DNA from 3 places in the Skermanella mucosa genome. Region 1 is predicted to be linked to each of the others. Evidence: predicted binding sites of a transcription regulator. Region 1 holds the regulator's gene; each other region holds the start of a gene.

Region 1 (3,276 bases):
AATCCCAGCGGGATGGTTTCCGTACAGCCGATCAATCCGACAAGGATTTCCGGCTGCGTTTCTGGCGCTTTGGGACGGTCAGGCTATCTGTCGCCCATCCCTGTCGGGAAACACATGTTTTCCAGTCATTCTAGATCATCGAGACTCTTGAGGAGGGTTGTTATAGAATGACCGCTTATGCCGTTTGATCTTCCCACATTTATTGACTCTATAACTTTTTCCATCCCAAGCAAATGACTAGATACATGTAATAGCTCAATGTCATTTCCAACCATTCTAAAGTAGTGATTTCTCCCGCCATCTTTCTTTTGAGTAATGTAAATAAACACGTTATCATCTTTATATTTATCAAACTTATGCAATTGTCTCCTTTCTGACACATGCTCCATTAAACTTTTTATATTCAATGTAATGTAATTTGAGGCATCCCTCCCATGTATACTTTTGAGATGGTTGTAGAGGCTTTTGATATCGCTTACGGCTTGCCCTGTGAGAATTACGCTTGCCATGGCTCATTTACCTTATACTAATTGTAGTCTATAATTATCTTATATCGCCGTTTAATTGCAACGCAGCCATTTCAGCCCAATCAGACATTCTATTCCTCTGCTACTCACATCCTGACCTGACCAGGAAGTTCCCCAGCTGCGACTAACGGTAATCGGAAAAGGCGGGATATTCAAGAAGGCAGGCCGGCCTTCGCCCATTAGGGCGAACGCCGACATTCTGCATCAAGACTCCGGCCACGGAGTCGGCGTCGGCCTTCGGCCGAGGCCGACCCACGGAGGAACGACCTTGTCGTGGTGCCGGACGGAAGCCGGTCAGGCCTGGGTGTCGACCCGGCTGACCGGCTCGTCGGCACCGCGCTTGGCGGCGCCGACCATGGCTTCGCGCAGCAGGCGGCCATGGATGGTGTAGCCGTCCTGGAGGACCTGGACGATGGTGCCGCCGGGCTTGCCGGTGTTCTCGACCTCGAACACCACCTGGTGGAAGTTGGGATCGAACTGCTCGCCCAGGGCTTCCATCTTCTTGATGCCGCCGCGGTCGAACGCGGCGTGGAGCTGGCGCTCGGTCGCCTCGATGCCGACCAGCAGGTTCTTCATCACGTCATCCTGCTCGCGCTGCTCGGCGGGAACGGCGTCGACCGCCCGGCGCAGGTTGTCGGCGACCGCCAGGAGTTCCTTGGCGAAGCTGCTGACCGCGTACTTGGCGGTGTCCTCGCGCTCGCGCTGGGCGCGGCGGCGGATGTTCTCCGTCTCGGCCAGGGTGCGCAGGAGCTGATCCTTCAGGCCGGCGACCTCGGCCTCCAGCGCCGCGACCCGATCTCCGCCCTGGGTGTCGCCCTGGCCGTCCGAACCTGCGGCTTCCTCACCGGGCGCCGCGGCGGTTTCGGGTGCGTCGGGAGCGGTAACCGTGTCGGCGTCGGCCTCGTTGGGCTTCTTCTGGGGTTCGTTCATGGCAAATACTCGGTTCGTGGCTCGATGAATGGGTTGCGATGAATTCCGGGAGAACTCCGGAAGCCGGGGGGTCAGCCGAGCAGGCGGCCGATCACCTTGGCGGTGTAATCCACCATGGGGATGATCCGCGCGTAATTGATCCGGGTCGGACCGATCACGCCGATCGCGCCGACGATCTGCTCGCGGCTGTCCTGGTAGGGGGCGATGATCATCGAACAGCCGGCGTGGCTGAACAGGGTGTTCTCCGCGCCGATGAAGATCTGCACGCCCTCCGCCTTGTTGGCGGCGTCGAGCAGGCGGAGCATCGCCTCCTTGGTCTCCAGCGCCTCGAACAGGGCGCGGATGCGCTCCAGATCGGAAAGCGCGGTCACGTCGTCAAGCAGTTTCGCCTGGCCGCGCACGATCAGGTGGCCGGTCGAGCCGGAGCCGGCCCAGGTCGCCAGCCCGGCTTCCACCACCCGCGACGACAGCTCGTCGAGCTGGGTGCGCTGCTCGTCGATCTCCCGCACGACGGCGGTCTTGGCCTCGTCCAGGGTGCGGCCGATCAGCCGGGCGTTGAGGTAGTTGGACGCGGTCTGGAGGGTCGAGGCCGGCATGCCCAGCGGCACCTCGACCACCCGGTTCTCGACCAGCCCGTCCTCGGTCACCAGGACCACCAGGGCGCGGCCGGGCGCCAGGTTGACGAACTCGATATGCTTCAGCGCCCGGTCGGTCTTGGGCGCCAGCACCAGCCCGGCGCAGCTGGACAGGCCGGACAGCATGGACGACGCCTCGGCCAGCACGTCGGGCAGGCTGCGGCCCGATGTCGCACACTTGGCGTCGATGCTTTCCCGCTCCTGGTCGGACAGGCGGCCCAGTTCCAGCAGGCCGTGGACGAACAGGCGCAGCCCCGCCTCCGTCGGAAGGCGGCCGGCCGAGGTGTGGGGGGCGTAGAGCAAGCCTAAGTCTTCCAGGTCGGCCATGACGTTGCGGATCGTCGCCGGCGACAGGGAAATGCCGAGCCGGCGGGAGATGGTGCGGGAGCCGATCGGCTCGCCCGTTTCCACGTAGGCATCGACGATGGTGCGGAAGATGTCTCGCGAGCGCTGGTTCAGTTCGCTGATCATATGAGCTTCGACGACGCTGACGGCACGGTGTGCGGCCTCCCAGCCGGTTGCTCCCGGCCGTCCTGGCCGGACCTGCAATGTAGTCAGGGCCTTGCCGCGAATCAACCGGGGCGCCCCGGCGGTCCCGGTCCGGCCCCCGTCCAGTGCGGGCCGGCGGCGGGCCGGACCGCACTGGACGGGGGGCCGGCGAGCGGCTAGCTTGCCCCTCCGCATCCACACCTATTTCACGGGACACAGCACCATGCGCCCCTCCGGCCGCCTTCCCGACGCCCTGCGTCAGATCAGCCTGGAACCGGGCTTCTCGAAATATGCCGAGGGTTCCTGCCTCGTCCGGTTCGGCGACACCCACGTGCTGTGCACCGCCAGCGTGGACGAGCGGGTCCCGCCGTTCCTGCGCAACACCGGGCTGGGCTGGGTCACCGCGGAGTACGGCATGCTGCCCCGCTCCACCGGCAGCCGCACCGACCGAGAGGCGGCCAAGGGCCGGCAGTCCGGCCGCACGCAGGAGATCCAGCGCCTGATCGGCCGCTCGCTCCGCGCGGTCACCAACCGGTCCGGCATGGGCGAGACCCAGATCAAGGTCGACTGCGACGTGATCCAGGCTGACGGCGGCACCCGCACGGCGGCGATCACCGGCAGCTACGTGGCGCTCTACCTCGCGTTCAAGCATCTGGTGGAGATCGGCAAGCTGAAGTCGATCCCGATGACCGACT
Region 2 (3,276 bases), 2.7 Mb from region 1:
GTACAGCAGGGCCACGCCGCCCCCGGCGACGATGCCTTCCTCGACCGCCGCGCGGGTCGCGTGCATCGCGTCGTCGACGCGGTCCTTGCGCTCCTTCACCTCGACCTCGGTGGCGCCGCCGACGCGGATCACCGCGACGCCGCCGGCCAGCTTGGCCAGCCGCTCCTGCAGCTTCTCGCGGTCATAGTCGCTGGTGGTCTCCTCGATCTGCTGGCGGATCTGGGTGCAGCGGGCGTTGATGTCGTCCTTCGACCCGGCGCCGTCCACGATCGTGGTGTTCTCCTTGGTGATGACGACGCGCTTGGCGGTGCCGAGCATGTCGATCGTCACGTTCTCCAGCTTGATGCCGAGGTCTTCGCTGATGACTTGGCCGCCGGTCAGGATGGCCATGTCCTCCAGCATCGCCTTGCGGCGGTCACCGAAGCCCGGGGCCTTGACCGCGGCGATCTTCAGGCCGCCGCGCAGCTTGTTGACCACCAGTGTGGCCAGCGCCTCGCCCTCGACGTCCTCGGCGACGATCACCAGCGGACGACCGCTCTGAACGACGGACTCGAGGACCGGAAGCAGGGCCTGGAGGCCGGAGAGCTTCTTCTCGTGCAGGAGGATGTAGGGGTTCTCCAACTCCGCCTGCATCTTGTCGGCGTTGGTGACGAAGTAGGGGCTGAGATAGCCGCGGTCGAACTGCATGCCCTCGACCACTTCCAGCTCGGTCTCCAGCGACTTCGCCTCTTCGACGGTGATGACACCCTCGTTGCCGACCTTCTCCATGGCGCGGGCGATCATCTCGCCGATCTCGCGCTCGCCGTTGGCCGAGATCGTGCCGACCTGGGCCACCTCGGCGTTGGTGTTGATCTTCTTGGAGGAGGCCTTGACCGCCTCGACCACGGCTTCCACCGCCAGGTCGATGCCGCGCTTCAGGTCCATCGGGTTCATGCCGGCCGCGACCGACTTGACGCCCTCGCGGACGATCGCCTGGGCCAGGACCGTCGCGGTGGTGGTGCCGTCGCCGGCCAGGTCGTTGGTCTTGCTGGCGACCTCGCGCACCATCTGCGCGCCCATGTTCTCGAACTTGTCGGACAGCTCGATGTCCTTGGCGACCGTGACGCCGTCCTTGGTGATGCGCGGAGCGCCGAAGCTCTTCTCCAGCACCACGTTGCGGCCCTTCGGGCCCAGCGTCACCTTGACGGCGTCGGCCAGAATGTCCACGCCGCGCAGCATCTTGTTGCGCGCGTCGATGCTGAACTTGACTTCCTTGGCAGCCATGTCCGTAAACCCTGATTGGAAATGTTGAGGCTGGAAATGTTAAGTCCGGATGAGGCGGCGCCGGTCAGGCGGCCTTGGCGGTGGCGGGTGCTGCTTCGAGCACGCCCAGCAGATCCGATTCCTTCATGATCAGGTAGTCCACGCCGTCGATCTTGACCTCGGTGCCCGACCATTTGCCGAACAGGACGCGGTCGCCGGCCTTGACGTCGAGCGCATGGACCTTGCCGCTCTCGTCCCGGGCGCCGGGGCCTACGGCGATCACTTCGCCTTCCTGCGGCTTCTCCTTGGCCGTATCCGGGATGATGATGCCGCCGGCGGTCTTGCTTTCCTGCTCCACCCGGCGAACCACCACGCGGTCATGCAGAGGACGGAACTTCATCGCGGAATCTCCTCCAAATTCAGAACCGGGCCGGTCGTGCCGGCCCTCAAGACATGGGATCAATGAACCCCGGCCGAGGATGCCGCGCCGCGCGCTGTTAGCACTCTCGCCCGAGAAGTGCCAACTAGCTAATTGAAGCCGGATTTCGTTTCAAGAGGGTTTTTGCGGATTTTTTCGAGGCCGTTCGCCGGCTTGGCAGCAGCCACCGCAATCGGCTGCTAACTTACTGATTATAAAGGCTGATTTCGCTTGCCAGGGAAATTGTCCAAGGCCACACTCAGGCCAAGACCAAGATGTCGGGAGTCCCACCGGTCGCAACCACGGAGGAGATCTGCATGGCAAGTTTGAGTCTTCAGCTGCGTGACTATCGCCTGACCGTCGCCGAGATCCTGTACCACATGCCGGACCATCCGGGTCTGCTGCAAAGCTACATCTGGCAGGACCTGGACATAGCTCCCCGCTACCCCGTGCTGCGCAAGTTCCTGACGTTCTGGGAACGCGAGCTGGATGGCAAGCTCCACTCCGTGAAGGTGGCGTCAAATTCCCTGATAAAGCCGGGCGAATGCCGCTTCGTCGATGCGGAACTGAAGCTTCATTGAACCCTCGAAGCGCCGCCGCGCCGGAACCGGACGCGGCGGCGCTTCCGACCGCACGGCCGGACCGATCGAAATCGCATTGCAAATCCCGAAAGAGCTATTTATTCCAGCGGCTGAGCATTGACAGCGGGACGCGGGCACAGCAACCTCCCCAGACCATGTTAATGATTTACGGCACGTGCGTAGCGCTGTCGGGCTTCGGGGTCCTGTTGCGGGGACCCTCCGGCAGCGGCAAGTCCGATCTGGCTCTGCGCCTGATCGATGGCGGCGCGCGTCTGGTCGCCGATGACCAGGTCGAGTTGAGCCTGGATGCGGCGGGCCGCGTGATGGCCAGGGCGCCCAAGCCGCTTGCCGGACTGCTGGAGGTTCGGGGAATCGGCATCCTGCCCGTCGATGCCGTCCGGGCCGCTCCGGTCGGGCTCGTCGTCGATCTCGGCGATGACGACCGGATCGAGCGCCTGCCCGAGGTCGAGACCTGCCCGCTTCTGGACCGCCCGATTCGCCGGGTGGCCCTCGCCCCCTTCCACGCTTCGACGCCGGCCAAGGTGAGGCTCGCCGCCGCGCGCCTCAAGGCGGGGGCACTCGAGCCTGTTCCGGAACGCCCATGACGATGCCAGTTTCCGAGGGGACGGTTCCCGGCGAGTTCTCCCAGGACCCGCCAAAGCCACGCGCCGTCGCGATCGTCACCGGGATGTCGGGCGCCGGCCTTTCCACCGCCCTCAAGTGCCTCGAAGATCTCGGCTACGAGGCGGTGGACAATCTGCCGATGAACATGGTCGACGCGCTGGTCGAGCAGGGCGACCTGTTGTCTCGGCCCATAGCCATCACGGTTGACGCCCGGACGCGGCACTTCAGTTCCGACGCGCTGATGGCGCGGATCGAGGCGTTGGCCGCCCGGCCGGACCTTGCGGTGCGGCTGATCTTCCTGGAGTGCGCCGACGAGATCCTGCAGCGTCGGTACACCGAGACGCGGCGGCGCCATCCGCTCGCCGTGGACCGTCCGGTCGCCGACGGCATCCTCCGCGAGCGAACCCTTCT
Region 3 (3,276 bases), 2.8 Mb from region 1:
GGTCTACAAGCATGCAATCTCGACCGTGATGCCTGCCCATCCTATTCAACTTTTCGAACCGCCCAAGGAAGGTGAAGGTACCTAACGCACCCGATCAGGGCACCGGCCGGTCCGCCATGGGCACCGGCCGCGCCCTCGTGATCCATCCGATCCTGCGCGAAGCCAAGATCGACGATGGCATGCGCAGCCCGGAAGCTCGCCTCGACGAAGCCGTCGGGCTGGCTGCCGCGATCGAATTGGATGTCGCCCACGCCGAAGCCGTCAAGGTCAACCGGCCCCAGCCCTCGACCTTGCTCGGATCGGGCACGGTGGAGCATTTCGCCGGCCTCATCCGCGACGCCGAGGAGCGGGGGGAACCGATCGACCTGGTCGTGATGGACCACGCACTGTCGCCCGTCCAGCAGCGCAACCTGGAACGCGGGCTTCACGCAAAGGTCATCGACCGCACCGGCTTGATCCTGGAAATCTTCGGAGCCCGGGCGAGGACCCGCGAAGGGCAACTGCAGGTGGAACTTGCCGCGCTCAGCTACCAGCGATCGCGGCTGGTCCGGTCCTGGACCCACCTGGAGCGCCAGCGCGGCGGTTTCGGCTTCCTGGGCGGACCCGGCGAGAGCCAGCTCGAGATCGACCGCCGCCTGATCGGCGACCGCATCATCAAGCTGAAGCGCGAGCTGGACGAGGTCCGGCGGACCCGGGACCTGCACCGCAAGGCGCGGGACAGGGTGCCCTATCCTGTGGTGGCCCTGGTCGGCTACACCAACGCCGGCAAATCGTCGCTGTTCAACAGGATGGCCGGCGCCGACGTGTTCGCCAAGAACCTGTTGTTCGCGACGCTCGACCCGACAATGCGCGGGATAGAGCTGCCGACCGGCCGCAAGGTGATCCTGTCCGACACGGTGGGGTTCATCTCCGACCTGCCGACCCACCTCGTCGCAGCCTTCCGGGCGACCCTGGAGGAGGTGCAGGCCGCCGACATCGTCCTGCACGTCCGCGACATCGCCCATCCGGATTCGGAGGCCCAGAAGGCCGACGTGGAAGCGGTGCTGCGCGACCTCGACATCGATCCGTCCCAGGACGGACGGGTGGTGGAGGTGCTGAACAAGATCGACCTGCTCGACGCCGCGACGCGGAACGCCCTGCTCGCCCAGGCCGCGCGGAATGACCATATGCAGGCGGTCTCGGCCCTGACCGGCGAGGGGCTACCGGAGCTGTTCGCGCTCCTCGACCGTCATATGACGATGGACCGGCAGACCGTCGAGCTGGCCGTCCGGATCGACGACGGGGCGGCGCTGGCCTGGCTCTACCAGCGCGGGGACGTGCTGGAGCGGCGGGACGACGAGTCCTTCGCCCATCTCCAGATCGCCCTGGATCCTGCCGACCTCGCCCGTTTCGAGCGACGATACGATTACCATCCCGCCACCTGACGCATATCCGTTCGCGTGCGGAAATCTCCGGGCCGGCGCCTTCCAGGGTGCCGGCCTTCATTTTGCCCCGGGAAAACGCGCCGCGACCCCTGGCGCAAAAGAGGCGAGACCCCATCTGCCGGGGTGAAATGCTTGACGGCGGGGAGATCTGCCGCTATACGGCTGGCACTCCCTGGCCTTGAGTGCTAACACCCAGCGCTGACAACACAGCCGGCACCAAGGCCGGCGACAGACATCTCGGAGAGATCCCATGAAGTTCAGGCCTTTGCATGATCGCGTCGTCGTGAAGCCGACCGAGCAGGAAAACAAGACTGCCGGCGGCATCATCATTCCGGACACCGCCAAGGAAAAGCCGATGCAGGGCGAAGTCGTCGCCGTCGGCCCCGGTGCCCGCGGCGAGGACGGCAAGGTCACCGCGCTCGACGTCAAGGCGGGCGACAAGGTGCTGTACGGCAAGTGGTCCGGTACCGAGGTCAAGATCGAGGGCGACACGCTGCTGATCATGCGTGAGTCCGACCTGATGGGCGTCCTCGAGTAAAAACCCCGCGTCAACCGCCATATAGGAGATCCAGGGCATGGCTGCCAAGGAAGTTAAGTTTTCGGTCGACGCCCGCACCCGCATGCTGCGCGGCGTGGACATTCTGGCCGACGCCGTCAAGGTGACGCTCGGCCCGAAGGGCCGCAACGTGGTGCTGGAGAAGAGCTTCGGCGCACCGCGCATCACCAAGGACGGCGTGACGGTCGCCAAGGAAATCGAGCTGTCCGACAAGTTCGAGAACATGGGCGCGCAGATGGTGCGCGAGGTCGCCAGCAAGACCAACGACCTGGCCGGCGACGGCACCACCACCGCGACGGTCCTGGCCCAGGCGATCGTCCGCGAGGGCGTCAAGTCGGTCGCGGCCGGCATGAACCCGATGGACCTGAAGCGCGGCATCGACCTGGCGGTGGAAGCCGTCGTCAATTCCGTCAAGGCCTCCTCCAAGAAGATCAACACCAACGCTGAGATCGCCCAGGTCGGCACGATCTCGGCCAACGGCGAGCGCGAGATCGGCGAGATGATCGCCCGCGCCATGGAGAAGGTCGGCAACGAGGGTGTCATCACCGTCGAAGAGGCGAAGTCGCTGGAGACCGAGCTGGAAGTGGTCGAGGGCATGCAGTTCGACCGCGGCTATCTCAGCCCCTACTTCGTCACCAACGCCGAGAAGATGACCACCGAGCTGGAGAATCCCTTCATTCTCCTGCACGAGAAGAAGCTCTCCGGTCTTCAGGCGATGCTGCCGGTCCTCGAGTCCGTCGTCCAGAGCGGCCGTCCGCTCCTGATCGTCGCCGAGGACGTCGAGGGCGAGGTCCTGGCCACCCTGGTGGTCAACAAGCTGCGTGGTGGCCTGAAGGTCGCTGCGGTGAAGGCTCCGGGCTTCGGTGACCGCCGCAAGGCGATGCTCGAGGACATGGCTATCCTGACCGGCGGCCAGGTCGTCAGCGAGGATCTCGGCATCAAGCTCGAGAACGTGAGCCTGGAGATGCTCGGCACCGCCAAGCGCGTGCTGATCACCAAGGAAGAGACCACGATCGTCGACGGCGCCGGCGCCGGTGCCGACATCGAGGCCCGCTGCACCCAGATCCGTCGTCAGATCGATGAGACCACCAGCGACTACGACCGTGAGAAGCTGCAGGAGCGGCTGGCCAAGCTGGCCGGCGGCGTCGCGGTGATCCGCGTCGGCGGCGCCACCGAGATCGAGGTGAAGGAGCGCAAGGACCGCGTCGACGACGCGATGCACGCGACCCGCGCCGCGGTCGAGGAAGGCGTCGTTTCGGGCGGCGGTGCGGCCCTGCTGTACGCCATCAAGTCCCT

What was found. Region 1 encodes HrcA, which represses chaperone genes, less so after heat shock. Its sites were predicted from a motif close to GTTAGCACTCNCCNNNGGNGAGTGCTAAC; they were not measured.
Region 2: groES (co-chaperone GroES) is a predicted target of HrcA. The motif match lies at 1,739-1,767, and genes of this name have one in related genera.
Region 3: JL100_RS12135 (co-chaperone GroES) is a predicted target of HrcA. The motif match lies at 1,586-1,614, and genes of this name have one in related genera.

Annotation. Positions count from the first base shown of each region.
Region 1 is NZ_CP086106.1:6,243,233-6,246,508, reverse strand. It holds gene JL100_RS29030 (hypothetical protein) at 126-509, opposite strand; gene grpE (nucleotide exchange factor GrpE) at 822-1,457, opposite strand; gene hrcA (heat-inducible transcriptional repressor HrcA) at 1,529-2,563, opposite strand; gene rph (ribonuclease PH) at 2,805-3,276, shown strand, end outside.
Region 2 is NZ_CP086106.1:2,497,906-2,501,181, reverse strand. It holds gene groL (chaperonin GroEL) at 1-1,263, opposite strand, end outside; gene groES (co-chaperone GroES) at 1,328-1,642, opposite strand; gene JL100_RS11335 (usg protein) at 1,978-2,241, shown strand; gene JL100_RS11330 (HPr kinase/phosphorylase) at 2,403-2,846, shown strand; gene rapZ (RNase adapter RapZ) at 2,843-3,276, shown strand, end outside.
Region 3 is NZ_CP086106.1:2,668,391-2,671,666, reverse strand. It holds gene hfq (RNA chaperone Hfq) at 1-85, shown strand, start outside; gene hflX (GTPase HflX) at 117-1,424, shown strand; gene JL100_RS12135 (co-chaperone GroES) at 1,675-1,962, shown strand; gene groL (chaperonin GroEL) at 2,000-3,276, shown strand, end outside.